4 regions of the Massilia suwonensis genome follow, and region 3 is predicted to be linked to each of the others. Evidence: predicted binding sites of a transcription regulator. Region 3 holds the regulator's gene; each other region holds the start of a gene.
The links. Region 3 encodes sigma-54, which starts transcription at its own class of promoters, with help from an activator protein. Its sites were predicted from a motif close to TGGCANGNAANCTGCTTT; they were not measured.

Region 1 (7,239 bases), on a different contig from region 3:
GCTGCAAAAGCTCGGCACGGGTTTCGAGGCGCGCTTCACCGACACGCGTTTCGTCGTGTCGGTGCTTCGTTCGCACAAGACGCAGTTCGTCGCCGTCGCCGCCGTTCCGCTGGCGGAGCTCGACCGGCGTGCCGACGCCATCGCCAGGCGCCTGGTGCCGGCCGCCCTGCTGGCGGGCCTGGTGGTGGCGCTGGCGATCCTGATGCTGGCGCGGCGCCAGCTGTCGATGGAAGCGGCGCTACGGAGCGCCCTGCGCCGCGACGAATTCTTCCTGTGCTACCAGCCCATCGTGCGCCTGCAGACCGGCGAATGGGTCGGCGCAGAAGCCCTGCTGCGCTGGCGCCGCGCCGACGGCACCCTGGTCGGGCCCGACCTCTTCATCCCCGTCGCCGAGCAATCGAAGCTGATCACCAGGATCACCGAACGGGTGCTGCGCCTGGTCGCCCACGACGCCTGCCACTTCCTGACCGTGCACCCGGACTTTCACATTGCGCTGAACCTGTCGGCCGACGACCTGCACTCCTGCGCCATCGTCGACCGGCTGTGCGTCATGATCAGGGACTGCGGCGCCCAGCCCGCGAACCTGATCGTCGAGATCACCGAGCGCGGCTTCCTGAACCTGAGTTCGGCGCGCGAAGTCATCGGCTCCCTGCGCGACAAGGGCATCGAGGTCGCGATCGACGACTTCGGCACGGGCTACTCGAGCTTGTCCTACCTCGAGTCGCTCGACCTCGATTTCCTGAAGATCGACCGCTCCTTCATCGAGGCGATCGGCACCGGCGCCCCGATCAGCCTGGTGGTCGGCCACATCATCGCCATGGCGCGCTCGATGGGCCTGCGCATGATCGCCGAGGGCATCGAGAGCGAAGCGCAAGCCGCTTTCTTGCGCGAACGCGGGGTCGAGTACGCGCAGGGCTTCCTGTTCGGGCGGCCGATGTCCTTCGCCGAACTGGTGCAGCGCTTCAAGGAGCGCGAGCATGCCGCACTGGTGCAGCAGGCTCGCGCCGGCGCCGACGCCTAGCCCCTTAGCCCTCGCCTTCGCGGATGCCGGATGCCGCCAGCGCCGTCATGTTGACGATGCGGCGCACGGTGGCGCTCGGGCTCAGGATGTGCACCGGTTTCGCCGCGCCGAGCAGGATCGGCCCGACGGTCACGCCCTTGCCGGCGGCGACCTTCAGCACGTTGAACAGGATGTTGGCCGCGTCCAGCGAGGGCGTAACCAGGAGGTTGGCGCTGCCGGAGAATCCAACCGCGCCGCTGTCGACGTGGTACAGGTCGCGGATCTCCTGCGACAGCGCGGCGTCGCCGTGGACGTCGCCGACCACCGCCAGGTCCGGCGCGCTTTGCGCCAGCAGCGCGCGCGCTTCGCGTACCCGCCGCGCGGACGGCCGCTCGGACGAACCCTGCGAGGAGTGCGACAGCAGCGCCACCTTCGGCTCGAGGCCGAACTGGCGCAGTTCGGCGGCGGCCATGCGGGCGATCGCCGCCAGCTCCTGGGCGCTGGGCTGGTCGTTGACGTAGGTGTCGGCGATGAAGAGGGTGAGCTTGTCGAGCACCAGCGCGTTCATCGCGGCCATCACTTCGGCGCCGGGCGCGAGGCCGATCTCGTTCTGCACGTGCGCCAGGTGGCTGTCGTAGCTGCCCTTCATGCCGCAGATCAGAGCGTCGACCGCGCCCGACTTCAGCAGGCGCGTGCCTTGCAGGGTGGTGTCGCCCTCGGCCTCGATCAGTTCATAGTCGGTGCCCTGCTTCAGGCGCAGGCCGGCCTCGCGGATCGCCCGTTCGACGGCGGCTTGCGCGCCGATCAGCACCGGCTTGGCGAGGCCTTCGTCGACCACCGTCTGCACCGCACGCAGCACGCGGCGGTCGTCGGCTTCGGCATAGGCCACGCGGCGGCCGTTGGCCTTGGCCTTGGCGAACACGGGCTTCATGAAGAAGCCGGTGTGGTAGATCATCTGCGCCAGCTTCTCGCGGTAAGCAGCCATGTCGCCGATCGGGCGCGAGGCCACGCCGGAAGCGGCGGCCGCTTCGGCCACGCGCGGCGCGATCGCCGCCAGCAGGCGCGGATCGAAAGGCTTCGGGATGATGTAGTCGGGGCCGAAAGACAGGTCCTGACCTTCGTAGGCCGAGGCCACCACGTCGCTCGCTTCGGCTTCGGCCAGTTCGGCGATCGCGGACACGCAGGCCAGCTTCATCTCGTCGGTGATGCGCGTCGCGCCGCAGTCCAGCGCCCCGCGGAAGATGTAGGGGAAGCACAGGACGTTGTTGACCTGGTTCGGATAATCCGAGCGGCCGGTGGCGATGATGCAGTCGGGCCGCGCCGCCTTCGCCACTTCCGGCCGGATTTCCGGCTCCGGATTGGCCAGCGCCAGGATCACCGGCTGCGCGGCCATGGTCTTGACCATCTCGCCGCTCAAGACGCCCGCGGTCGAGCAGCCGAGGAAGACGTCGGCGTCGCGAACGATGTCGGCCAGCGTGCGCGCGTCGGTCTCCTGTGCATAGCGCGCCTTGTTCGCTTCCATATTGGCTTCGCGGCCCTTCCAGATCACGCCTTTCGAATCGGTGACCCAGATGTGCTCGCGCTTCACGCCCAGCACCACCATCATGTCGAGGCAGGCGATCGCCGCCGCACCGGCGCCCGAGGCCACCAGCTTGACCTGGCCGATCTCCTTGCCGACCACCTTCAGCGCGTTCAGCAGGGCCGCGCTGGAAATGATCGCGGTGCCGTGCTGGTCGTCGTGGAAGACCGGGATGTTCATGCGCTCGCGCAGCTGCTTCTCGATGTAGAAGCACTCGGGCGCCTTGATGTCTTCCAGGTTGATGCCGCCGACGGTCGGCTCCAGCATGGCGATCGCTTCGACCAGTTTATCGGGATCGTTCTCGGCCAGCTCGAGGTCGAACACGTCGACGCCGGCGAATTTTTTGAAGAGGCAGCCCTTGCCTTCCATGACGGGCTTCGAGGCCAGCGGTCCGATGTTGCCCAGGCCAAGGACGGCGGTGCCGTTCGAGATCACGGCCACCAGGTTGGCGCGCGAGGTATATTCGGCGGCCATCGCCGGATCGGCGGCAATCTCTTCGCAGGCATAGGCGACGCCCGGCGAATACGCCAGCGACAGGTCGCGCTGGTTCGACAGCGGTTTCGTCGCGATCACCTCGATCTTGCCGCGCGTGGGGCTGCGGTGGTATTCGAGAGCATCGGCGCGCAGTTGGGTGTCGTTGGTTTCGTTAAGGCTGCTTTCAGTGCTCATGATTTTTTTCGCTCAATAAAGAATCTGTCTGAGGACGGGTCCCATGGATGAATCAATCGTACACGACATCTCCTTCTCCTGCCCGGCCAGGCCGATCGCGTAGCGCCGCCATTCGCGGCGCATACGGCCCGGGCAATGCTATCCTCGGGCTGGCCCTCCCTGGCCATCCTGCGGGCCAGGGTCTCACCAACACCTTACGCCGGGATCGCCATGCACTCATCCATCCAGTCCTCCTTCACTCCCACCGGCAAGCTGCGCGCCTCGATCAACCTCGGCAACCCGATCCTCGCCTACCGCGACGCGCAAGGCCAGGCCGCGGGCGTCTCCGTCGACCTGGCGACCGAATTCGCCAAACGGCTGGGCGTTGAACTGGAACTGGTGTTGGTGGACGCCGCCGGCAAGTCGGTGGACGTGGTGGTGGCCGAAGACGCCGACATCGGTTTCTTCGCGATCGACCCGGTCCGCGGCGAACACATCGCCTTCACCGCGGCCTATGTGCTGATCGAGGGCTGCTACCTGGTGAAGGAAGACTCGCCGATCCGCAGCAACGAAGAAGTGGACATGAGCGCCAACCGCGTCGTGGTCGGCAAGGGCAGCGCCTACGACCTGTACCTGACGCGCACGCTTCAGCACGCGCAGATCGTGCGCTCGCCGACCTCGCCCACGGTGGTCGACACCTTCCTGGCGGCAGGCGCGGAAGTCGCGGCCGGCGTCAAGCAGCAGCTGGAACATGATGCGCGCCGCCACGGCGGCCTGCGCCTGCTGGGTGAGCGCTTCATGGTGATCCAGCAGGCGATGGGCGTGCCGAAGAGCCGGGGGGCCGAGGCGGCGGCGTTCCTGGCGCGGTTCGTCGAGGAGATGAAGGCGTCGGGCTTCGTCGCGCAGGCCTTGCAGCTGCACGGGATCGAAGGGGCGTCGGTGGCGCCGGCGGCGTAAGGAGGCGATAGCGGAACGCCGCCATGCGGCTTGCACGCATTCCTGTCGGATTTGCTTACATCCCATGTCGACAGCCCTCAGGGTGTCATACAGGTGCTTGATTTTTCACAATATTGCATATTTGGCATGATCCTTGCTGAGCCGAAGGGGCCATCAACCACCCCGACGACGACAGCCATGACCCTTCTGAAAAATTTCGCCCTCGCCGCACTCCTTTCCACTGCCGCAGCAGGCGCCGCCAATGCCGGCACCGTGCTCGCCGACTGGATCTTCAACCCGCTCGGGGGCGGCTACGAAAGCGGGCAGATGGTCAACGAATGGCTCGACGTCAACGGCAACAGCTTCATCCAGGCCAGTGCCGCGGGCGGCAACGGCTTCTCGTTCCGCGAACATGCCGTCTTCAACGTCGTCCAGGCCGACAGCAATGGACGTCTGTTCCCGATCACTTTCCCGGGCGCGAATATCACGGGCATCTTCGACGCCAGCGGAGTCGGACAATACGGCGGTTCGATCAACTATGCGGGCGGCACGCTGCGCTTGTACCAGAATCCTGTGAATCACCAGTACGGCACCGAAGCCGGCTACTACGGCGCGAACCTGGGGCGCGAAATTGCCCGCTTCGAGGTCTACGGCGGCGGCGGCCGGGTCGATGCCCAGGGCATGGCGATCAACCGCGGCCAGTTGCTCCTGCTGGCCGCGCCGGTCGGCGGCCTGGACGAGCGCTATTTTGCCCTGGCCGACGGCGCACGCCTGTCGCCGAACACCCGTCTCGCCCTGAGCTTCACCAATGCCAACACGATCGCCTCCCCGCATGACACCCTGGTGAACGAAGTGGCCTGCCAGTTCGCCGGCTTTACGGGCCCGGGCTGCGGCGGCGGCGATTTCGCCAACGACCCGGGCAACTACTTCGTCAGCAGCAACGGACAATTCAGGCTGGTCGATATTCCGGAGCCGGGTTCGCTGGCCTTGTTCGGCATTGCCATGCTGGGCGTTGCCGCGGCGCGGCGCAAGCGCGCCTGACGCTCAGGCATACCTGGCTGGCGCGCCGTCCGTTTCAGCGGCGCGCGGCAGCCGGCGCGTGCAGCCGGCGCGCCAGCGCACCCACGGTGGCCAGGGTCGGGTCGGACGTGTCCCTGCCCGGCACCAGCTCCCAGACCTGCGCGCGATCGACCCGCAGGCCAAGTACCTCGCCGTGGCGGCGGGTAGCGCCGGCCAGGCGGTCGACGCCGGCGCCGGCAGCTGCCGTCGCCAGGATCGCGCCGGGTTTCGTGGTCTGGTCGAGCCGCCGGAACAGCGCCTCCCCGCCCTCCGTTTCGCTTGCGTCGACGACGAGGTCGGCATCCTTCAGGTGATGGAAGTTGATCGTCCCCGCCAGCAGCGCCAGGCGGCTGTCATGCGTGTCCGTCCAAGCCGAACGGATCTGCGCAAGTCCCGCGCCCAGCGCCGCCGCGTCGGCTTCGTAGAAGGTGACCGGAACGCCGGCGTCCAGCAACTGGATGGCGATGCCGATACCGGTGCTGCTTGCGCCGACGATGCCGACGCGGCCAACGGTGCGTGCCTCGAGTCCGGCCGATGCGGGCAGGTGTTGGAGTTCGTGCTGCATATTGCTCATCTGGTTTCCTCGCTGGGTCGAACGGTCGATAAAAAAGGCCCGCTCCCGCGGGCCCGTGAACGGCCCTTGGCTTAGAACTGGTTCATCGTATTGGCCGCACCGGAGGCCTTCAGCGCCGCTTCGCCGCTGAAGTATTCCTTGTGGTCGTCGCCGATGTCCGAGCCCGACATGTTCTGGTGCTTGACGCAGGCGATGCCCTCGCGGATCTCCTTGCGCTGCACGCCGGCCACGTAGCCCAGCATGCCCTGCTCGCCGAAGTATTCCTTGGCCAGGTTGTCGGTCGAGAGCGCGGCCGTGTGGTAGGTCGGCAGCGTGATCAGGTGGTGGAAGATGCCCGCTTCGCGCGCCGCGTCGGCCTGGAAGGTGCGGATGCGTTCGTCGGCTTCGCGCGCCAGCTCCGAGTCGTCGTATTCCGCGCTCATCAGCTGCGAACGCTCGTAGCGCGAGACGTCGGCGCCCTCGCCCTTCATGCTGTCGTACACCTGCTGGCGGAAGTTCAGGGTCCAGTTGAAGGACGGGCTGTTGTTGTAGACCAGCTTGGCGTTCGGGATGGCCTTGCGGATTTCGTTCACCATGCCGCCGATCTGGGCGATGTGCGGTTTCTCGGTTTCGATCCACAGCAGGTCGGCGCCGTTCTGCAGCGAGGTGATGCAGTCGAGGACGCAGCGCGCTTCGCCGGTGCCTTCGCGGAACTGGAACAGGTTGCTCGGCAGGCGCTTCGGACGCAGCAGCTTGCCGTCGCGCTTGATGACGACGTCGCCGTTGCCCAGCGCCCTTGAATCGACTTCCTCGCAATCGAGGAAGCTGTTGTACTGGTCGCCCAGGTCGCCCGGCTCGCGGGTGTAGGCGATCTGCTTGGTGAGACCCGCGCCGAGCGAATCGGTACGGGCGACGATGATGCCGTCGTCCACGCCGAGCTCGAGGAAGGCGTAGCGCACGGCGCGGATCTTGGCCAGGAAGTCCTCGTGCGGCACGGTGACCTTGCCGTCCTGGTGGCCGCACTGCTTCTCGTCCGAGACCTGGTTCTCGATCTGGATGCAGCAGGCGCCCGCTTCGATCATCTGCTTGGCCATCAGGTAGGTCGCTTCGGCGTTGCCGAAGCCGGCGTCGATGTCGGCGATGATCGGCACCACGTGGGTGACGAAGTTGTCGATCTTGTCCTGGATGGCGGCGCGCGCCGGACCTTCGGCCGCATCGAGCTGGCGGAACAGGCCGCCCAGTTCGCGGGCATCGGCCTGGCGCAGGAAGGTGTAGAGCTCGCGGATCAGCGAAGCGACCGCGGTCTTCTCGTGCATCGACTGGTCCGGCAGCGGGCCAAACTCCGAGCGCAGCGCGGCGACCATCCACCCCGACAGGTAGAGGTAGCGGCGTTCGGTCGTCTGGAAGTGCTTTTTAATCGAGATCATCTTCTGCTGGCCGATGAAACCGTGCCAGCAGCCCAGC
Region 2 (7,239 bases), 130 kb from region 3:
TCCGTCCTGGCCACCGTGTCGTCCACGCAGGCGGAACGCGCACCCAAGCCTGCTTTCGATCCGCTGTTCGCCACCGGCGCCGCCTGCACACCGGCGCAGGCCGGCCGGCCGCCGCTGCTCGACAAGCTGGTACTGGCGCAAGCGGAAACCAGGCCGTTCCAGCCGAGCCAGCAGCCGCCCGCCAAGGCCCCGGAGGCCAAGGCCGGGCCGCCGCCACTGTATGAGGACCTCGGTACCCTGCACGTGCCGGTCACGACCAAAAGCCCGAAGGCGCAGGCCTTCTTCGACCAGGGCATGCGCCTGACCTTCGCCTTCAACCACGCCGAAGCGGCGCGCGCCTTCCGCGCCGCGCAGGCACTCGATGCCAATTGCGCCATGTGCTATTGGGGCGAGGCCCTGGTGCTGGGTCCCAACATCAACGCGCCGATGTTTCCCGAAGCAGTGACGCCGGCGGTCCAGGCCGCGTCCAGCGCGATGCGCCTGGCGAAGAACGCCACGCCTGCCGAGCAGGCCCTGATCAAGGCCGTCGCGCGCCGCTACAGCGCCGATCCACGCGCCGCTTCGGGCACAGCACGGGCCGCGCTCGACAAGGCCTATGCCGACGCCATGACCGAGGCGGCGCAGGCGCATCCCAACAACGACACCATCCAGGTGCTGTTCGCCGAAGCGCTGATGGACCTGGCGCCCTGGGATTACTGGGCCGCCGCCGGCACCCAGCCCAAGAACCGCACGGCCGAGATGATCGATGCGCTCGAACGCGTCCTCGAACGCAACCCCAGCCATCCCGGCGCCGCGCACTATTACATCCACGCGATGGAAGCCTCGTCCCAGCCCGACAAGGCCTTGCCTGCCGCGCGCGTGCTGGCGCGCCAGATCCCCGGCGCCGGGCACATCGTCCACATGCCGTCGCACATCTATTACCGGCTCGGCATGTACCGCGAAGCGCTGCAGTCGAACGTGGAAGCCGTCGCCATCGACGAACGGTATTTCTCGGCCTCGCCCAGCGATCCCGTCTACCGCGGCGCCTACTACCCGCACAACATCCACTTCGTAATGGTGTCGGCGCTGATGGGAGGTGACGGCAAGACGGCCCTCGATGCCGCCGGCAAGCTCGACAAGGCGGTCCCTGCCGATGCGGTCAAGGCCATCGGTGCGCTGCAACCGGTCAAGTCGGCGCCCTATTTCGCCCATGTTCAGTTCAGCAGCCCGGACACGCTGGTGTCCCTGCCCGACCCGGGGCCCGACTTCGTGCTCGTGAAGGCGATGTGGCACTACGCGCGCGCCGTCGGCTACGTGCGCAAAGGCGACCTGGACGCCGCCAACCGCGAAGTGGCCGCCATCGAGCACATCGAGCGCAGCGCCGACTTCAAGCCGCTTACCGACTGGGCCATCCCGGGGCGCGAAATCGTCCGGACCGCCAAGGCGGTGGCGCGCGGCCGCATCGCCGACCGGCAGGGCCGGCTGCCCGACGCCATCACCGCCTACGGCGAAGCCGTGGCGATCCAGGATGCCCTGCCCTACATGGAACCGCCCTACTGGTATTACCCGGTACGCCAGTCGCTCGGCATGGCGCTGCTGCGCGCCGGCCAGCTCGACAAGGCCGAGCAGGTCTTCCGCGGCTCGCTGGCACGCACCCCGAGCAACGGCTGGGCGCTGCGCGGGCTGATGGAGGTGTACCGCGTCCGCGGCGATAGCGCCGCGCTGGCGGCGGCCCGGCAGCGCTTTGCGACGACCTGGCTGGGCAAGCCGGATGGACCGGCCTTGTCGTCGCTGTAGGCCTTAGTCTTTGCGTTCCCTGAATTCACCGTCGATCACCATGTCGTCGCCGGTGCTTTTGGGAGCTTGTCGGCCAGCGAATGGGAAGACGGACGATACGACCCGATCGAACACCTTACGCCTCAACCAGGGATAGGTGAGCAGGAACGCCGTCGCGAAACCTGTAAACGCCGCGGGCACGTAGTCGCCGCGCGACAGGAAGTGCAGCAGGCAGAGCCCGAGCAAGCCGACGATGAGCGGCCGCCGTACAGGCTTGGGCAAGAGGCCGACAACGCGCAGCTTGCCCTGGCTTACCTTGGGAAATCGTGCGAAGAGAACGCCCAGCAGCAGCCCTGCCATGAACCGTCCCGTGCCGAGATACTCGGCCAGGACGCCGATGACAAGGTAACCGGTATAAGTCATGGTGCTGGCCAAGGCTGCCAGCACCAATAACACTGCAGCAATCGCCAACTTTGGCCGGCCCAGCGCCGCGCTGATAAGAAACCGTAGGATTTGTGTACTCCTGTTAATCGACATTGAATAGCGGTCGCAAATTTTAACAGCAGCTCTCGTGACAGGGCTGCCCCGTCATGCACGGCAAGCCTTGGCGCGAGCGATATGTTCATGTCGGCGCGCAAGAGCCACTGTCGAAAAATTTAACGACTCATCCATTTTTCATGTTTACTTTTCGTTAAAATTCAAGCAGCTAGCATAATTGGTACAGGATTTGCTCAGCGCCTCCTTGCGGCTGTCATACCGACGGTCGATCACAACTAGGGGGAACCATGGCTACGCAACGCTTTACCGCACTCCTGCATCGCGCACTTCCCGTTCTTGGCTTGTTGATGAGCGCCGGTGCGGTTCATGCCGCTCCGGTCTACTGGACCGACTGGACCGGCACCGACTCCGATCCGGGTCCCGGCTTCATCGGCCAGGGCACCATCACCACCTCGACCTCGACCGTCGGCGTCACCTACACCAATGCGGCGGGCGTCGGCTTCTATCAGACAAGTGGTGGCACCGACTACTGGATTCCACGTACGCCCGTGGGGAACTCGCCCTACACCAGCGCCCAGGTCGACAATCCGCCGCCTGACAGCGACATCATCGCCCTTCAGTTCGCAGGCAACCAGACCCTGACGTTCTCGCAGGCGATCGTCAATCCGGTCTTCGCTTTCGTCAGCCTGAACGGCAACGGCTATGCCTTCCTTAACCAGGACTTCGACATCCTCAGTTTCGGCGCAGGCCTCGGAGAACCCGCGCCCGGCAACAACAGCTGCGGCTACTGGGGCTGCGGCGGCGTGACCAAGGAGGTGGTCGATCTGGGCGGCGGCAACATCGAATACCGACTGATCGGCACCGGCGAACCGCACGGCTCTATTCGCTTCACCGGCACATTCGATACGCTGACCTGGCGCAGCCTGACCAACGAGTTCTGGAATGGGTTCACGGTCGGGGTGCAGGGAACGGCCGATGAGGAACCGCCGCCACCGAATGAGGTGCCGCTACCGGCGACTTGGCTGCTGTTCGCCGCCGGCAGCGCTGGCATGATGGCAGTGCGGCGCGCGCGCAGGATATCCGTGTAAAGCCGAGAACAGCGACGCAGAAACGCCAAGCCCACCCGGTTGGCGTTTCTGCCGGCAAGCCGGCCTTCGAGAAGTCCGGGCTACAATCTGCGCATGAAGATGCGCAAAAAATCCCAGCTCCCCACGAAGGCCTGCGCCCACTGCGCCCTGCCCTTCACCTGGCGCAAGAAGTGGGAGCGCGACTGGGAGCACGTCAAATACTGTTCGGAACGCTGCCGACGCGCCGCCAGGCCGGCGAGCGACAAGGACAAGGCCTGACCCCGGCTCAGGCCGACAACCTCACCTCCAGCCGCTCGATCACCTGCTGCAAATCTTCCGGCGGCACAGGCGGACTGAAGTAATACCCCTGCCCGATGTGGCAACCGTGCGCCAGCAGCCAGTTCATCTGCTCGCGCGTTTCCACGCCCTCCGCCACGATCTTCATTTTTAACGCGTTCCCCATCGCCACGATGGCCTGGGTCAGCTTTTCCGCGTTGTGGTCCTGCAGCATGCTGTGGGTAAAAGACTGGTCGATTTTGAGGCATTGCAGCGGCAGCTGGCGCAGGTAGCTGAGCGAGGAAAAGCCGGTGCCGAAGTCGTCGAGCGAAGTCGAAATGCCGCTGTCGTTCAGGGCGCGCAGCACGTTGCGGGTTTCGGCCAGCTGGCGCATGAAGCACGATTCCGTGACTTCGATTTCCAGCGCTTGCGGCGGCACCCCGTACTCCGCCAGCAGCCCGGTCAGATAAGGCACCAGGTTGGGCGAGAGGATGTCGGCGATCGACAGGTTGACCGCGATCGGCAGGCTGGGCAAGCCCTCGCTGTGGCGCTCGGCCTGCTTGGCGACGGCATTGCGCATGACCCAGCGGTCGATGCGGATGATCTGGTCGCTGTGCTCGGCGATCGGGATGAAGGCGCTCGGGCTGTTCTGGCCGCGGGTCGGATGATTCCAGCGCACCAGCGCTTCCAGGCCGACGGCCTTGCGGCTGATGAGGTCGACCTTGGGCTGGAACACGAGCGAGAGCTGGTCGCGTTCGATCGCTTCGTCGAGGTCGCGCTCGAGCAGATAATAATCGCGCTGGTCGGCGGCCATCGCCAGTTCGAACACGACGCTGCGGCTGCGTCCCAGGGACTTGGCCTGGTACAGGGCCAGGTCGGCGTGGCGCAGCAGTTCGCTCACGCTGCGGCCGTGGGCCGGCGGGATGGCAATGCCGATCGAGATCCCGAGCCGGAATTGCTGGCCCTTGACGTCGAAGGGCGCGGACACCGCCTGGTGCAGGCGCTCGGCGAAGGTCAGCGCGGTGGCCGCGTTCGGGTGCGGGATCTGCAGCAACAGCATGAACTCGTCGCCGCCCAGGCGCGCCAGCAAGTCGAACTCGCGCATCACCGCTTTCAGGCGCGAGCTCAATTGCTGCAGCACCAGGTCGCCCGTTTCGTGGCCGTAGGTGTCGTTGATCTTTTTAAAATGGTCGAGGTCGAGCAGCATCAGCGCCGTGTTGTAGTGGCCGTCTTCCAGGCGGCGCGCGACCTCGTCTTCCATGGCGCGCCGGTTGTACAAGCCGGTCAGGTGGTCGTGGTGGGCGCGCCAGTGCAGGGTTTCCTGCATCTTGCGGTTCACCTGCAGCTTGTTTACCTCGCTCAGGATGCGCAGCAGGTTCTGCAGCGCGTCGGCATCGGTCTGCTGCCAGGGCGCCGAGTGGCCGCGCACCGATTGCTGCCACTTGGTAAACGAGCGGCGCGGTTCCAGGCGCACCCGGCCGTCCGGCAGCGACACCGTGTGCTTGCGCGGCTCGCCGCCCCAGTGCACCTGCTGCACCACTTCCTCGCGCGTGAGAAAACAGAAGATGATGTCCTCGTCGTGGCGCTGCGCCAGCATCAGGCCGGCCGCCTCGGGCAGGCAGAGCAGCGAACGCCTGGGTGAAGTCAGCAGGTCGTCCCACATGCGCACGGCCGGGCCCTGGTCCTGCACGCCGAGCCGGGTGCCGACCTCGTCGAGGATCTGGTGGGTGGCCCCCTGGCGCTTCCCCGGTCCGCCGACACAGGCGAGCGTGCCGATGCTCACGCCCAGGGTGTTGGCATTGAATGCAGGCAGCAGCCGCGGCATCCAGAGCTCGAGCACGGTCGTGATGTCGCCATCCTGGATCAGGGCCTGGTGGAAGCCGTTCAGCAGGCGGTCCAGGCGCAGGCGGTGGCCGACCGCGTCCAGGTGCGACAGCGACTCGATGCGCATGTTGGCGATTTCGGCCAGCAGTTCGGCGATCTGGCGCATGCCGTCGCGGATCTGGTGCGGCGGCGTGCGCGGCGCGTGGTGGTGGCAGGCGATCAGGCCCCACAGCTTGCCCTCGCAGACGATCGAGAGGGTCAGGGTGGCGCGCACGCCCATGTTGCGCAGGTAGGCCAGGTGCACCTCGGACAGGCCGCGCAGCATGCAATGGCTCTGGTCGAGCGCTTCTCCGTTCGGCAGCAGCGGCGGCACCAGGGCGTCCATCGCGGCTTCGACGTCGGCCAGCACGCGCAAGGTATTGGTCAGATACAGCCGGCGCGCCTGGCTGGGAATGTCGGAGGCGGGAAAACGCAGGCCCAGGTATTTCTGCTGGTAGCCGGCTGCCGCGTGCTCGGCCACCACTTCCCCGCTGCCGTCGGGCAGGAAGCGGTAGATCATCACGCGGTCGAAGGCGCTGACGTCCTGGATCACCCTGACGCTGTCGCGAAAGAAGGCGTCGAGGTCTTCCGAGCGGCGCAGGCGGCCGATGACGCCGGCGAAATCGGCAAAGACCTGGTTCTGGCGCTGCTGCTCGTCCGGGGTGGCGATCATCGGCAGCCATTCGAGGATCGCCAGGTCGCCGCTGCGGTGGCCCAGGCATTCCCATTGCGAGGAGGGCGGGCCCTCGGGCTCGGGCTGCGGCGGACGGGTCTGCTCGAAGCGCGGACGCCAGGGCAGCGGCACGGGGCGTGCCGGCAGGGATGCGAGATCGAGTGCTTCGGAGTCGTCCGCGGCGGCGGCCCACTCCGACAGCGGCCTGGACAGCGGCGCCGCGGCATCATCGAGGCCGGGCCAATGGCGCACGATGCCGGCCGAGATCTGCACGATGCAGCCGCTGCTTATCTCCACCACCATCAGGAAGCCATAGGCTTGCACGGTGCCCAGCAGGTGGATCGGTTCCTGGGCACAGGTTTTTTCCAGTTCTGCCGGAATGGTGTCGTCACGCCCACCAGGGCTCATGCTGTTCTACTCCTCCGTCGTGGACGTGCGGATGCCGACGCCAATCCAGATTCAGACAAGTTGCATGCGTGTTGGTTCCAAAACGCGTTCGACGATGTAGCGACGCAACACCAAAACGGCAGGCTCAGGACAATGCCGTTCAATTAGGCTATAGTGATACATTGCAGCAATTTGTCGTTCTTATTGGCAATATCTTGCTGCGGCAATCCGGAAGCATTGCGTGGCACCCCTTACCGACATCGCGCACTGGCGCACCCACATTTTCTCCCGCCTGCTGACGATCGTGCTGGTCCTCGGCATCGGCACGGCCATTCCCAGCATCGCGCTCGCCTTCGAGCAGCGCCTGTGGTCGCTGATCACGGTCGACCTGGTCGCCATCGGCTGGCTGCTGGCGATCTGGCGCCTGCGCGGCTGGACGTACCACACCCGCGTCCTGCATTTCATCGTGATCGTGTTCCTCGTGTCGACCGGCATGATCGTCAACGTCGGCCCGGTCGCCCAGCTCTACCTGATCGCGCCGCCCGTGTTTGCCGCCGTCCTGCTCGGCCGGCGGCCGGCGCTGCTTGCGCTGAGCGCCAGCACCCTGCTGATCCTGGCCCTGAGCGTCACCGGCCACCTCAAGACGGGAGACGATGCCGCCGCCCGCGCGGCCCTGCTCCCGGCCTGGACCATCGCGCTGAATTTCCTGTTCATCGGCGC
Region 3 (7,239 bases):
CGACGTCCGGGAACAGGCCGATGTTCACTTCCGGCATCGCCATCTTCGTGCGCTCGGTCACGATGCGCAGGCCGGTCTCAGGGCCGCCCTGGGCGATGCCCATGCCGCCGCCCATCACGACGCCGTCCATAATCGCGATATACGGTTTCGGATAGAAATGGATCAGGTGATTCAGCGCGTATTCCTCGGTGAAGAAATCTTCCAGCAGCGCGCTGCCGCCCGTCGGCGTGGCATGGCCGGCTTCGTGGAAGAAGCGGATGTCGCCGCCTGCGCACAGGGCTTTTTCGCTGCTGCTGCCGAGCACGACCGCGGACACGGTCGCGTCGTCGCGCCAGGCCAGCAGGATGTCGGCGAGGCGGCGCACCATCGCCAGGGAGAGGGAATTCAGGGCCTTCGGGCGGTCGAGCGTGATGACGCCGGTGCCGTTGGCAACGCGGGTGAGGACGTGGTCGGTCATGGTCAGCGCAATAGATGAAAAGACATGCATTTTACCCAAGCCCGCCTACGCCGCGCACAAAATGAAAAGGGCGCCCTTCCGGCGCCCTCGTTCAGACGGTGCTTGCTTGCCGAGAATTACATCGCGGCAGCGGCCTCTCCGCCTTCAGGCAGGCGCTTGAGCGCCTCACGACTATGGTCCTTCAACATCGTCTTGTATTTCATTACCTGGCGGTCGAGCCGGTCCATCAGGAGGTCGATCGCTGCGTACAGGTCTTGCGCCACACTTTCCACATGCACCGTCTTGCCGGAGACGCGCAGGTTGATCTCGGCCTTTTGTCGTTTGTCTTTTTCAGTCAGGTTGTCGATCGCGAGGATGACATGGGAATCGATCACTTGATCGAAATGGCGGGTGATGCGTTCCAGCTTGTTCTGTACGTATTCACGAATGGCGGGGGTGACGTCGAGGTGGTGACCGCTGATAGTGAGATTCATACACACTCCTTTGAAAAGTGAGCGGCGCCCGCGCCGCGCAAGGAGTGCGCATGGGGGCCGCTGTTACAAGGATTTGCGGAGACTGACGGGAGGAATCTTGAGTGCCTCGCGGTATTTTGCAACCGTGCGGCGCGCAATGACCATGCCTTGTTCACCGAGCATTTCCGCGATCTTGCTGTCGGATAATGGGTTCTTTGGGTCCTCTGCTCCTGTCAGTTGCGCAATGAGCGCCCGTATCGCCGTGGACGATGCTTCGCCCCCCGCTTCGGTGGCGACATGGCTTCCGAAGAAATACTTCAGCTCAAACATGCCGTGCGGGGTCAGCATGAATTTCTGAGTTGTTACCCGAGAAATAGTGCTCTCGTGTAGACCTAGTGTATCAGCTATCTCGCGAAGCACAAGGGGACGCATGGCAACCGCGCCATGGCTGAAAAAGTTCTTCTGGCGCTCCACAATTGCCTGCGAAACACGCAGGATCGTGTCGAAGCGCTGGCGCATATTTTTAATCAACCACTTCGCTTCCTGCAGCTGCGCGCTCATCTGGCCTTCGCCTTTTCCCTGCTTGAGCAGGTTGGCGTAGACGTTGTTCACACGCAGGCGCGGCATCACCTCGTTGTTCAGCGAGACGCTCCAGCCGTTCTTCGATTTGCGGACAATAACGTCCGGAACGACATAGTCCGAGACGCTCGATGCGAAGGCCGCGCCGGGATGCGGATTGCACTGGCGGATCACGGCCTGCGCTTCGCGCAGGTCTTCGTCGTCGCAGTCGAGCGCCTTTTTCAGCTTGGTGAATTCGCGCTGCGCGAACCAGTTCAGGTAACCCTCGACGATCTTCAAAGCCATGCGCCGCGTCACCAGCGGCACGCCGGGCATGGCGCGGATCTGCAGCGCCAGGCACTCGGCCGCGCTGCGCGCACCGACGCCGACCGGATCGAGGCTTTGCACCAGCGCCAGCGCGCAGCGCAGTTCGTCCATCTCGACTTCGAGTTCGCTCGGCAGGCGCGCGTGAATTTCGTCGAGCTGCTCTTCGAGGTAGCCGTTGTCGTCGATGGCATCGATCACCAGTTCGGCCAGCGCGCGGTCGCGCGCCGAGACGGCGGTGACGCGGATCTGTTCGCACAGGTGCTCGCGCAGGGTCACGCCCATCGCGCCCAGCTGCGGACGGCCGTCGTCGTCGCCTTCGGCATTGCCGCTGCGAGAAAGGTCGCCCCACTCGCCCTCGGCTTCGCCGCGTTCGACGTCGCCGCCCTCGCCGCCTTCCGGCGCATCGGGGGCAGGAGCACCTTCTTCGCCGTTCGGCGCAGGCGCTTCGCTCGGTGCCGGCGCGGCATTGATGGCGCCGTCGGCCAGCAGGCGAACCGAGTGGTCGAGCGGATCGTCGAGCCGTTCGAGCAGCGGGTTATCCGACAGGATCTGCTCGATCTCCTGGTGCAGTTCGAGCGTGGAGAGCTGCAGCAGGCGGATCGACTGCTGAAGCTGCGGCGTGAGCGCCAGGTGCTGCGAAGTCCGGAGTTGCAGGGATTGTTTCATGGTCCGCTTAGGTTCTGATCCGTTACTACATGCGGAAGTGTTCGCCCAGGTAGACGCGCCGTACCGACTCGTCCGCGATGATGTCGTCGGGACGGCCCGACGCCAGCACGGCGCCCTGGTTGATGATGTAGGCGCGGTCGCAGATGCCGAGCGTCTCGCGCACATTGTGGTCGGTGATCAGCACGCCGATGCCGCGCTCCTTCAGGAAGCGCACGATGCGCTGGATCTCGATCACGGCGATCGGGTCGACGCCGGCAAACGGTTCGTCCAGCAGCACGAAGCGCGGATTGGTCGCCAGTGCGCGCGCGATCTCGACGCGGCGGCGCTCGCCGCCCGACAGCGACAGCGCCGGGTTCTCGCGCAGCTTCTCGATCTGCAGTTCGGCCAGCAGCGAATCGAGGCGCTCGTCGATGGCGGCGCGGCTCAGCGACTTGCCGTTCTCGTCGTGCTGCAGTTCGAGCACGGCGCGGATGTTGTCTTCGACGGTCAGCTTGCGAAACACCGAGGCTTCCTGCGGCAGGTAGGACAAACCCAGTACCGCGCGGCGGTGGATCGGCAGGCTCGAGATATCGGTGCCGTTGATTTCGATCGAGCCGGCGTCCGACGGCACCAGGCCGACGATCATGTAGAACGAGGTGGTCTTGCCGGCGCCGTTCGGGCCGAGCAGGCCGACCACTTCGCCACAGCCGACCTCCAGGGACACGTCGCGCACGACCAGGCGCTTGCCATAGCTTTTTTGCAGGCCCCGTACGACCAGGGTACTGCGGTTGTCGCGTGCATCCTTCATTATTTCTTTCCTGCCGCTGCCGGCGTTGCTGCCGGGGTTGCCGGTACGGCTGCTGCAGGCGCTGCTGCGGGGGCGCCCGTTGCAGTACGGCGCGGCGCGATGATCAGGGTGCCGCGGCCGCCGCCGACCTTGCTTTCGCCGCTGGCGTCGTTGCGCACGGTCGCCACTTCGCGCCGGCTGTCGTACGAGATGTAGGCGCCGTCGATCTGGTTGGTGAGGCGGCTGTTTTCCAGCTCCTTCACGACCGCCTTCGAGAACAGCTTCACCACTTCCACGCGCTCGTCGTATTCGATGCGCTCGGCTTGCCCTTCCATCCAGAGGTCAGGTCCGCCGTCGCGCTTCTGGCGGAAGGTCGCGACGCGGCCCGGGCCCGAGGTGAGCGTGACGTTCATGTAGCCTTCCGGCGTTTCCTTCACCAGGGCGCGGTCCGATTTCATGACCAGGGTGCCGCGCGTGAGGACCACGTTGCCGGTCAGGATGCGCGTCTGCGTGACTTCGTCGACGTCGAGCGAGTCGAAGTTGATGACGGCCTGCTTGAGCGAGTCGGCGCGCTCGGCGTGGGCTGGCGAGAGCGACAGCGAGAGCAGGGAAACGAAGGCGGCGACAGCTATTTTTTTCATTGGGGTCGTTCCTGTTATTGGTTGGGTGCGGCGCTCTGGCGCGGCGGATAGACGATCGTGCCGCGCCCGCCCAGGTGCAGCTTCTGGGTCGGATTCTCGGCCACCAGGCCGACGGCGTTGACGGAAGCGGCGCCGAGCGTCATCTGGACCGGGCGATTCGTCTTGACGATCTCGTCGTCGGCCAGCACGGTCAGGGCCTCGGTCCTGGCGCGCAGCGCTTCGCTGTTGGGCGTGGCGGGACGCGCGATGTCGACATTGCCCATCAACTCGACGCGGTTCTCGCCGTGGTACACCTGGCCGCGCTCGGCGTGCATGGTCATGCGCGGACGGCCCGGCGCCATGCTCTCCACGACCGGCTTGCTCACTTCGGAGACATCGTTGTCCGGATGGTGGGCCAGGCGCTCGCCCGACATCACGTAGCGCGGCACACCCTGCTCCGTCATGCGCACGAAGCTGAAGTTCTCGACGATGTAGTCCGGCTCGTTCAGGTTGTTGCCGACCCGCGCGGGATCCTCGGCCTGGATCGCCTGCAGCAGCCAGAAGCTGCCGAAGGCGAAGAACACGGCCGTCAGCATGAGCGCCAGCAGGCGCCAGCGGTGCGCGGTCCGTTTGTTCACGTAGGTCGCCATCCGTTCAGGCTCACGCAAAGTAAGGCGCAAGCGCCTGCTCGTAGGTGCCCTGTGCGCGCATCACCATGTCGCACACTTCGCGCACGGCGCCGCGGCCGCCGCCGGCTTTCGTCACGTAGTGCGCGCGGTACTGCACTTCCGGATGGCCGGTCGGCACGGTGACGGCGAAGCCGACTTTCGTCAGCAGCGGCAGGTCGATCACGTCGTCGCCGATATAGCCGCACTGCTCGGCCGTGACGCCGGTCTGTTCCAGCAGCTCGGCAAACGCGACGCGCTTGTCGTGGTGGCCCTGCCAGACGTGGTTGATGCCCAGGTCGCGCGCACGCGCCAGCACGATCGGCGATTTTCTCGCGCTGATGATGGCGGTGATCACGCCCGTCTTCTGCAGCAGCTGGATGCCCAGGCCGTCGAGGACGTTGAAGGTCTTGGTGATCTCGCCGTCGGCGCCATAGGTCAGGCTGCCGTCGGTCAGGATGCCGTCGACGTCGAAGATCATGACTTTGACGCGCGCGGCGCGGTCCATGTGTGCCAGGGGAGTCATATCAGATCACCTTTGCCCGCGTCAGGTCGTGGATGTGCAGGGCGCCGACCAGCACGCCCGCTTCATCGACCACCAGCATCTGGTTGATGCGGAATTCTTCCATGATCGCCACCGCGTCCACCGCCAGCTGCTCCGGCTGCACGGTGCGCGCGCCGACGTGCATGACGTCGCGGATCGTCAAATTGGAAAAGTCCTGCACGCGCTCGATCAGGCGGCGCAAGTCGCCGTCCGTGAACACGCCCAGCGGCTTGAAGGCGGCGTCGACCACGGCCGTCATGCCCATGCCCTTCTGGCTCACTTCCAGCAGCGCGCGCGTGAGCGGCACGTCCGGCGTCACGGCGGGAATCGCCTCGCCGCTGCGCATCACGTCGCGCACGTGGGTGAGCAGGCGCCGGCCCAGCGCGCCGCCCGGATGCGAGCGCGCGAAATCTTCCTCGCGAAAACCCCGCGCATCGAGCAGGGCCACGGCCAGGGCATCGCCCAGCGCCAGCGTCACGGTGGTGCTGGCGGTCGGCGCCAGGTTCATCGGGCAGGCTTCCTTGCTGACGCCGACGTCGAGGTGCACGTCGGCCAGCAGCGCCAGGCGCGACTTCGGTTTGCCGGTCATTGCGATCAGGGGCGTGCCCATGCGTTTTACCACCGGCAGGATGTCCATCAGCTCGGACGATTCGCCGGAGTACGAAATGGCGATGAACACGTCCTTCCCGGTCACCATGCCCAGGTCGCCGTGGGCGGCTTCGCCCGGGTGCACGAACATGGCCGGGGTGCCGGTCGAAGCCAGGGTCGCCGCGATCTTGCGCGCGATGTGGCCGGACTTGCCCATGCCCGACACAACGACGCGGCCGGTGCACGCGTACATCAGGCTGACGGCGCGGGCGACGCTGTCGTCGGCGTCCAGCCGTGCGTGCAGCGCCAAAATGGCGTCGGCTTCGATGGTCAGGGTTTCGCGCGCCAGCTCCAGTACGCGGCGCGACTGGTTGTCGTCAAAACTGTTCAGCATTGTTTTTTCATCGGTTACACTCATTCTGGAAGTATAAACGAATTGGGAAAGCAAAAAACTTGCCAGACGTACTAAACAACGCTTGTCTTACACAAAGTAACCAATCTGCATGGCATCCGGACTCGAACTGACCCTGTTGTTGCTCGGCAGCGCCGTCCTCGGCGTGGTCGTGTTCCGCAGCCTGCACCTGCCGCCGATGCTGGGCTACCTGGCCGTCGGCGTGCTGATCGGCCCGCACGCCTTCGGCCTGGCCGCCGAAACCCATTCCACCCACGCGCTGGCCGAATTCGGCGTCGTCTTCCTGATGTTCTCGATCGGCCTCGAATTCTCGCTGGCGCAGCTCCGCGCGATGCGCCGGATCGTGTTCGGCCTGGGGCTGGCGCAGGTGGTGCTGACCATCGTCGCCACCGTCATCGGGGGACTGTTCATCGCGATGTGGGCGCCGCTGCTGCACATCAGCTGGCAAGCCGCGTTTGCGCTGGGCGGCGCGCTGGCGATGTCGTCGACCGCCATCGTGGTCAAACTGCTGACCGAGCGCCTGGAACTGGAAAGCGAGCATGGACGGCGCATCATCGGCATCCTGCTGTTCCAGGACCTGGCCGTGGTGCCGCTGCTGATCCTGATCCCGGCACTGGCCAAGGACCCGGAAAACCTGGTGAAGACCCTGGCCTGGGCCGGCGTCAAGGCGGCGGCCGTGCTGGCCCTGCTGCTGTTCTTCGGCCAGAAGCTGATGCGCAGCTGGTTCACCATCGTCGCCAAGCGCCGCTCGCAGGAGCTGTTCATGCTGAACCTGTTATTGGTGACGCTGGGCGCGGCCTGGATCACCGAGCGCGCCGGCCTGTCGCTGGCGCTGGGCGCGTTCGTCGCCGGCATGCTCATTTCCGAGACCCAGTTCAAGCACCAGGTCGAGGAGGACATCAAGCCTTTCCGCGACGTGCTGCTCGGCCTCTTCTTCATCACGATCGGCATGCTGCTCAACGTGCAGCTGGTTCTCGAGCATTGGTGGCTGGTGCTGCTGTTGCTCTTTATTCCAGTCCTGTTGAAATTCGCGCTGATCGCGGCACTGGCGAAAGCTTTCGGCTCCTCCGACGGCGTCGCGATGCGCACGGGCCTGGCGCTGGCACAGGCCGGCGAATTCGGCTTTGTGCTGCTGAACCTGGCCTCGGGATCGGAGCTGATCGACCCCTTCCTGATGCAGCTGG
Region 4 (7,239 bases), on a different contig from region 3:
CGGCATGGCCTTCGTGGTCATCCTGCACCTCTCGCCCAAGCATCCGAGTTCGGCCGATGCGATCCTGCAGCGCGCCACGCGCATGCCCGTGGTCCAGGTCAGCTCGCGCGTGACGATCGAGCCCGGCCACGTCTACGTGATCGCCCCGAACCAGCAGATGTCGATGATGGACGGCCTGCTGCTGGTCGATGAACTCGACCGTCCACGCGGACGCCATGTCGCGATCGACATGTTCTTCCGCACCCTGGCCGAGACCCACCGCGAGCGTTCGGTCGCGATCGTGCTGTCGGGTACCGGGGCCGACGGCGCGGTCGGCCTGGCGCGCGTGAAAGAGCAGGGCGGCGTGACGATCGTCCAGTCGCCCGAGGACGCCGAGCACGACGGCATGCCGGCGGCGGCCATCCTCACCGGCGCGGTCGATTTCGTGCTGCCCGTGGTCGACATGCCGCAAAAGCTGATCGAGCTGTGGGAGAATGCGCGCGCCATCGAGCTGCCGCCGGCGGGCGACGGCGAGGCGCCGGTCGCGCACACCACCGAGCCGGCCGATACGGCCGATGCCGAGAGCGCACTGCAGGGCATCATCGGCCTGCTGCTGAGCCATACGGGCCACGACTTCCGCCACTACAAGCGCGCCACCGTGCTGCGCCGGATCGAACGGCGCCTGCAGGTGCGCGGCGTGCGCACGCTGCCCGAATACCGCGCCCTGCTCGAGAACGACACGGCCGAGCACAAGGCGCTGCTGGGCGACATGCTGATCGGCGTGACCAACTTTTTCCGCGACCGCGAAGCCTTCGAGTCGCTCGAACGCGACATCATCCCCGAACTGTTCAAGTACAAGGGCCCGACCGACGAGGTACGGGCCTGGGTGGCCGCCTGCGCCACTGGGGAAGAGGCGTATTCGATGGCGATGCTGCTGGCCGACCAGGCCGCGCTGTCGGAACGCCCGCCGGGCTTCCAGGTGTTCGCCTCGGACATCGACGAGCGCGCGATCAGCAGCGCGCGCAGCGGCAGCTTTCCGGCCGCGATCATCACCGATGTGACGCCGACCCGCCTGCGCCAGTACTTCAGCAAGGAAGACAGCCGCTACCGGATCCGCAAGACCCTGCGCGACCATATCCTGTTCGCCTCGCACAACCTGCTGCGCGATCCGCCGTTCTCGCGGCTCGACCTGATCTCCTGCCGCAACCTGCTGATCTACCTGAACCGCGACGTGCAGGTGCGCGTGCTGCAGACTTTCCACTTCGCGCTGAAACCCGGCGGCTTCCTGTTCCTGGGCAGTTCCGAATCGGCCGAATCGGTGGCCGAATTCTTCATCCCGGTCGACAAGAAGAACCGTATCTACCGCGCCCGCGGCGGCATCCGCACCATGCAGTACCAGCCCGCGCATCCGGCGACGTCGAATCCGCGCCTGATGGAGGCGGTGCGCGTCAAGGTGCCGGGCAAGCGCCAGTACTCGTACGCCGCGCTGCACCAGCGCGCACTGGCCCAGCTCGCGCCGCCCTCGGCCGTGGTCGACCACGAGGGCAATATCGTGCACATGTCGGAACAGGCCGGCGTGTTCCTGCGCATGGCGGGCGGCGAGCCTTCGCGCAGCCTGCTGACCCTGGTGCTGCCCGAACTGCGGCTCGAACTGCGCTCGGCGATGTACCAGGCGACGCAGAACGGGACCCGGGTCGAATGCCGACCTATCCAGCTGGCCGAGAACAAGGAACTGGGCACGATCGCGATGACGGTCAGCCCCTTCCGCGACGAGGACGCCGAGAGCGACTTCCTGCTGGTGCTGTTCAACCGCGCCGAGCACGCGCCCGACCGCGCGGCGCCCTTGCTGACGAACGGCAGCCAGGACGTGGTGCTGTCGCAGCTGGAAGCGGAGCTGCAGCGCAAGCGCGAGCAGCTGCAGGAGACGATCGAGAGCGCCGAGATCTCGACCGAGGAGCTGCGCGCCTCGAACGAGGAACTGCAGGCCATCAACGAGGAGCTGCGCTCGGCCACCGAAGAACTCGAAACCAGCAAGGAAGAGCTGCAGTCGGTGAACGAGGAACTCGTCACCGTCAACTACGAGCTGAAGGTGAAGGTCGAGGAAACCGGCAAGGCCAACGACGACCTGAACAACCTGATCGCCTCGACCGACATCGCCACGATCTTCGTCGACAGCGGCTTGCGCATCAAGCGCTTCACGCCGCGCGCGGCCGACCTGTTCTCGATCATCGCCTCCGACATCGGCCGTTCGCTGCTCGACCTGACCCACCGCCTCGACTACGACCAGTTGGCCGAAGACGCCAACGCCACCTTCGACACCCTGCGCCTGGTCGAGCGAGAGGTGCGCAGCAACGACGGCCGCTGCTACATCGTGCGCCTGCTGCCTTACCGCACCAACGAAGACCGCATCGAGGGCGCGGTGATGACCTTCTTCGACATCACGGCGCGGCGCCAGGCCGAGGACCAGGTGCGCGCCAGCGAGGAACGCATGCGCATGGTGGCCGAGAGCGCCGACGACTACGCCATCATCACGCTCGACGAGGAAGGACGCGTCACCAGCTGGAACAAGGGCGCGCAGCACCTGTTCGGCTTCGGCCCCGAGGAGATGCAGGGCCAGGACATCGCGCGCGTGTTCGTGCCGGAGGACGTGGCCGCCGGCGTGCCGGCCGAAGAATTGCGCCGCGCGCGGACCGACGGCCGTGCCGAGGACGAGCGCTGGCACCTGCGCAAGGACGGCAGCCGCTTCTTCTGCAGCGGCGTGACCACGCCGCTGCGCAACGGCGTCTTCCACGGCTACGCCAAGATCGCGCGCGACGCCACCCGGCGCGAGCGCCAGGGCCTGGAGCGCGAACAGGCCGCGCGCGAGCGCGAGGCGGTGGCGCGCACCGAGGCGGCGAACACGATGGCGCTGAAGGACGAGTTCCTGTCGGTGATGTCGCACGAGCTGCGCCATCCGCTGAACATGATCAACATTAACGTCGAGCTGCTCGCGCGCATGCCCGAGATCCGCAAGTCGGCGCCATTCATGCGCGCGGCAGCCGGCATCCGCAATGCCGTGCTGAGCCAGGCGAAGATCATCGACGACCTGATGGACATGTCGCGCGTGCGCACCGGCAAACTGTCGCTGGCGATGGCGCCGGTGGCGCTGGGCGTCGTGTTGAAGAACATCGCCGACGTCCAGCGCGCCGATCCGGCCATGGGCGGCATCGGGATCGACGTCGTCGACGAAGCCGAGGGCGTGTACGTACTGGCCGACCTGGTGCGCATCGAGCAGGTCGTGATGAACCTGCTGAGCAACGCCGTCAAGTTCACCCCCGCAGGTGGGCGCATCGAGGTGCGCGTGGTCCGCGAGGCGCGCGAGGTACGGGTCGATGTCGTCGACAATGGCCAGGGCATCGCGCCGGACTTCCTGCCGCACGTGTTCGACATGTACGGCCAGAGCGTCTCGGTGACGACGCGTTCGAAAGGGGGCCTGGGCATCGGGCTGGCGCTGGTGCGCGAGATCGTTGCGCTGCATGGCGGGCGCATCGAGGCTTTCTCGGAAGGCGTCGGCAAGGGCGCGCGCTTCAGCTTCTGGCTGCCGCTGCTCGACCGCCATGGCGCGCCTGTTCCCGGCGGCGAAAGCGAGGGCGACGGCTCGCTGGCCGGCCTGCGCATCCTGGTGGTCGACGACATGGAAGAGATGCTGATGGGCTTCAAGTCGCTGCTCGAAGTGAGCGGGGCGACCGTGTTCGAGGCCACCAGCGCGCGTGCCGGGCTCGCGATCCTCGAACGCGAGGAGATCGACCTGCTCATTTCGGACATCTCGATGCCGGAGATGGATGGCTACGCGTTCCTGGCGCACATCCGCGCCAGTCCGAAGCTGGCCGCGCTGCCGGCGATTGCGATCAGCGGCATGCGGCGCGATAACGACGTTGCCAAGGCGCGTGCCGCGGGCTTCTCGGCCCACCTCGGCAAGCCCGTCTCCTTCGACCGCCTGAACGCGATCGTGCACGAGCTGCTGCCGCGCCGGGCGCCGGACGCTTCCTGAAGCAATTATGTCAACTGCATGTCGGCGAATCTTACAATTGCGGAGCGTGCGGACGCAGGCGTGGCGCTAAGCGCCTGATAAGGCTACGGTTTCTCTGGGTGGCGTAAAACTTGCTTTTATGTACACACCAACCATAAGGAGAACCCATGCGCCACGCCCGTCAGTTTGCCGCCTTCATGTTCGCCATCGTCACCTGCGCCAGCGCATCGGCCACGGTCGTCGCCACCAACAATGATTATTCCGTGGTCGACGGCAGGGAAGTGACGCGCAGCCTGAACGTCACCGAGCGCGGCACCATCCGCGACGTCAACATTTCCGTCGAATTCTCGAAGTGCGACGACCCGCCGATCGGGCCGAATGGCGTGGCCTGCCGCGGCGCCGGCACACCCTTCAACGACGAATTCACGATCGTGCTGATCGCACCGGACGGACGGGAGGTAACCCTGGTCGCACCGTTCGAGACCTACTCGGTCGGGCGCGTGGGCCCGGGGCGCGAGTTCGTGGTGTTCGACGACGAGGCGGCGCGCGCGGCCGGGCCGAACATCGAGTTGGGCCTGTTCCGTCCGGCCGAGATGCTGTCCCTCTTCGATGGCATGAACCTGTATGGCCGCTGGACCCTGTACCTGCAGGACTTTATTCCAGGCGATCCGCTCGAGTTCTACTCGGCATCGCTCGACATCGATTTCGAGCCGGCGCCGGTGCCGGAACCGGCCACGCTGGCGATGCTGGGCCTGGGCCTGGCGGGGATGGGCGCGGCACGGCGCCGCCGCGGCTGATCAGCGCGAGGCACTCAGCGCGAAATAATCAGCTTCGCGCCCAGCGCGATGAAGACGGTGCCGGCCAGGCGGTCGAGCCATTTGCCGGCGCCGGGTTTGCGTTCCAGCCAGGCGCCGATGGCGCCGGCAAAATAACCCAGCAAACCGAACAGGACCGCCGCCTGCAGCGTGAAGGTCACGCCGAGCGCCAGCATCTGGCCCGGCACGTTGCCGTTGACCGCGATCACGAACTGCGGCAGCAGCGACAGGAAGAACAGCACCACTTTCGGGTTGATGGCGTTCGCCAATAAACCCTTCATGAACAGGCTGCGCAGCGACTGCGGCGCAGCGTCCTTGCGCGCCGCCTGCCCGCCGGTGCTGCGCAGCGCCCCGATTCCCAGCCACACCAGGTACAGGCCGCCGCCGATGCGCAGCGCCGTGAAGGCGGTCGGCGAAGCGGCGATGATGGCGCTGACGCCGATCACGGCCAGGAAGGTGTGGCTCAGGCAGCCGAGCGCGCAGCCCAGGCCGAAGACCATGCCTTGCTTTCGGCCCTTGGACATGCCAAGGCCGAGGACCATCAGGTTGTCGGGGCCGGGGGAGGCGGTCAGCAGGATGGCGGCGAGCAGGAAGCCGAGGAATTGTTCGGGTGCGAGCATGGTCTCTTGGATTATATGTTCGTAAAACGAAGGGACGTAGGGTGGGCGGGTTCCCCGCCCACGCGGTGATAGTTGACCGCAAGATCATCCGGCACGATATCGAAGCCGCTAACTATCACCGCGTGGGCGGCAAAGCCGCCCACCTTACGTCCCTACGAGAGCCTGAACGATTATTTTGATTCTGCGACGCGTTTCGCAATATGCGCCAGCGCCGCCTCCACCTGGTCGATCAGGATCAGGCACAAATCGCCCTCGGCCACGCGTTCCAAAGCACGGTCGATGGCGACGAACTCGCCGTTGATCTCTTCGATGTGACCCGTGCGCGTGGCGCCGTTCAGGCCCTCGCGCAGCAGGCGCACGACTTCGCCGTCGGCGCGGCCGCGCTGGCACTGGTCCTGGTACAGCAGCACCTCATCGAAGGCCTTGCCCAGGATTTGCGTCTGCTGCGTGATGTCCTGGTCGCGGCGATCTCCCGCGCCGCTGATCACGACGTGGCGGCGCTTGGCCGGCATGTTCTCGACCGCCGACACCAGGGCCGCGATCGCGTCCGGGTTGTGGCCGTAGTCGGCGATCAGGGTCGCGCCTTTGTAGTCGAAGACGTTGAAGCGGCCCGGCGCGTTGTCGCTTTCGCCGACGAAGGTTTTGAGGCCGAGGCGGATCTTGTCCCAGTCGAGGTTCACGGCCCAGGCCGCGGCCACGGAGGCCATCACGTTCTCGACCTGGAAGCCGATGACGCCGCCGCGGGTGATCGGCACCTCGGCGAGATCGATGCGCGTTTCGTTCCTGCCCTGGGCGCAGACCAGGAAGCCGTTCTCCACGAAGACGACGCGGCGGCCCTGGGCGCGGTGCATGGCGATCAGCGGATGGCCGCCGTCCTGGGCGAAGAAGGTGACGTCGCCTTTCGTGTGCTCGGCCATCTCGGCCACCACCGGATCGGCCGCGTTCAGCACGGCCATGCCGCCGTCCCTGACGTTCTGGACGATCACGCGCTTCAGGACCGCGAGGTCTTCCAGCGTCGTGATGTAGTTGAGGCCGAGGTGGTCGCCGGCGCCGATGTTGGTCACGACCGCCACTTCGCAGCGGTCGAATGCCAGGCCTTCGCGCAGCAGGCCGCCGCGCGCGGTCTCGAACACGGCCGCGTCGACGTCCGGATGGAGCAGCACGTTGCGCGCGCTGCGCGGGCCGCTGCAGTCGCCGCTGTCGATGCGGCGGCCTTCGATGTAGACGCCGTCGGTATTGGTCATGCCGGTGCGCAGGCCGGACGCCGTCATCAGGTGCGCGATCAGGCGCACGGTGGTGGTCTTGCCGTTGGTGCCGGTGACGGCGATGACCGGGATGCGGCCGTCGTCGCCTTCCTCGAACAGTGTATCGATGATGGCTTCGCCGACGTCGCGGCCCTTGCCGAAGGACGGCGACAGGTGCATGCGCAGGCCCGGCGCGGCATTGACTTCGACGATGCCGCCGTGCTGCTCTTCGATCGGCTTGAGGACCGAGTCGCAGACCAGGTCGACGCCGCAGATGTCGAGGCCCACCATGTGCGCCGCCGCGATGGCGCGCGCCGCCACTTCCGGATGGACGTCGTCGGTGACGTCGGTGGCGGTGCCGCCGGTCGAGAGATTGGCGTTATTGCGCAGGACGACGCGCTGGCCCTTGGTCGGCACGGAGTCGGCGTTCATGCCTTGCTTGGCCAGGCTGCCGAGGGCGATGTCGTCGAAGCGGATCTTGGTCAGCGAGGTCGAGTGGCCGTTGCCGCGGCGCGGGTCGAGGTTCACCTGGTCGACCAGCTGGCGCACCGTGTGCACGCCATCGCCGACGA

Region 1: a site for sigma-54 is predicted at 4,307-4,324, ahead of pepA (flocculation-associated PEP-CTERM protein PepA). Genes of this name have one in related genera too.
Region 2: a site for sigma-54 is predicted at 2,472-2,489, ahead of ACFPQ5_RS23760 (PEP-CTERM sorting domain-containing protein). Genes of this name have one in related genera too.
Region 4: a site for sigma-54 is predicted at 4,109-4,126, ahead of ACFPQ5_RS15405 (PEP-CTERM sorting domain-containing protein). Genes of this name have one in related genera too.

What each region holds. Positions count from the first base shown of each region.
Region 1 covers NZ_JBHSMR010000013.1:186,604-193,842, reverse strand. Annotated here, with positions in the region: gene ACFPQ5_RS08775 (EAL domain-containing protein) at 1-1,021, shown strand, start outside; gene ACFPQ5_RS08770 (NADP-dependent malic enzyme) at 1,026-3,248, opposite strand; gene ACFPQ5_RS08765 (ABC transporter substrate-binding protein) at 3,459-4,184, shown strand; gene pepA (flocculation-associated PEP-CTERM protein PepA) at 4,362-5,204, shown strand; gene ACFPQ5_RS08755 (3-hydroxyacyl-CoA dehydrogenase NAD-binding domain-containing protein) at 5,239-5,796, opposite strand; gene ACFPQ5_RS08750 (isocitrate lyase) at 5,868-7,239, opposite strand, start outside.
Region 2 covers NZ_JBHSMR010000015.1:34,746-41,984, forward strand. Annotated here, with positions in the region: gene ACFPQ5_RS23750 (tetratricopeptide repeat protein) at 1-1,776, shown strand, start outside; gene ACFPQ5_RS23755 (FxsA family protein) at 1,780-2,178, opposite strand; gene ACFPQ5_RS23760 (PEP-CTERM sorting domain-containing protein) at 2,601-3,341, shown strand; gene ACFPQ5_RS23765 (DUF2256 domain-containing protein) at 3,435-3,599, shown strand; gene ACFPQ5_RS23770 (bifunctional diguanylate cyclase/phosphodiesterase) at 3,607-6,540, opposite strand; gene ACFPQ5_RS23775 (putative bifunctional diguanylate cyclase/phosphodiesterase) at 6,761-7,239, shown strand, end outside.
Region 3 covers NZ_JBHSMR010000015.1:165,226-172,464, forward strand. Annotated here, with positions in the region: gene ACFPQ5_RS24290 (enoyl-CoA hydratase/isomerase family protein) at 1-457, opposite strand, end outside; gene hpf (ribosome hibernation-promoting factor, HPF/YfiA family) at 574-930, opposite strand; gene ACFPQ5_RS24300 (RNA polymerase factor sigma-54) at 994-2,460, opposite strand; gene lptB (LPS export ABC transporter ATP-binding protein) at 2,486-3,247, opposite strand; gene lptA (lipopolysaccharide transport periplasmic protein LptA) at 3,247-3,867, opposite strand; gene lptC (LPS export ABC transporter periplasmic protein LptC) at 3,882-4,484, opposite strand; gene ACFPQ5_RS24320 (KdsC family phosphatase) at 4,507-5,037, opposite strand; gene ACFPQ5_RS24325 (KpsF/GutQ family sugar-phosphate isomerase) at 5,039-6,061, opposite strand; gene ACFPQ5_RS24330 (monovalent cation:proton antiporter family protein) at 6,147-7,239, shown strand, end outside.
Region 4 covers NZ_JBHSMR010000013.1:1,639,849-1,647,087, reverse strand. Annotated here, with positions in the region: gene ACFPQ5_RS15410 (CheR family methyltransferase) at 1-4,009, shown strand, start outside; gene ACFPQ5_RS15405 (PEP-CTERM sorting domain-containing protein) at 4,156-4,785, shown strand; gene ACFPQ5_RS15400 (LysE family translocator) at 4,800-5,423, opposite strand; gene cphA (cyanophycin synthetase) at 5,594-7,239, opposite strand, start outside.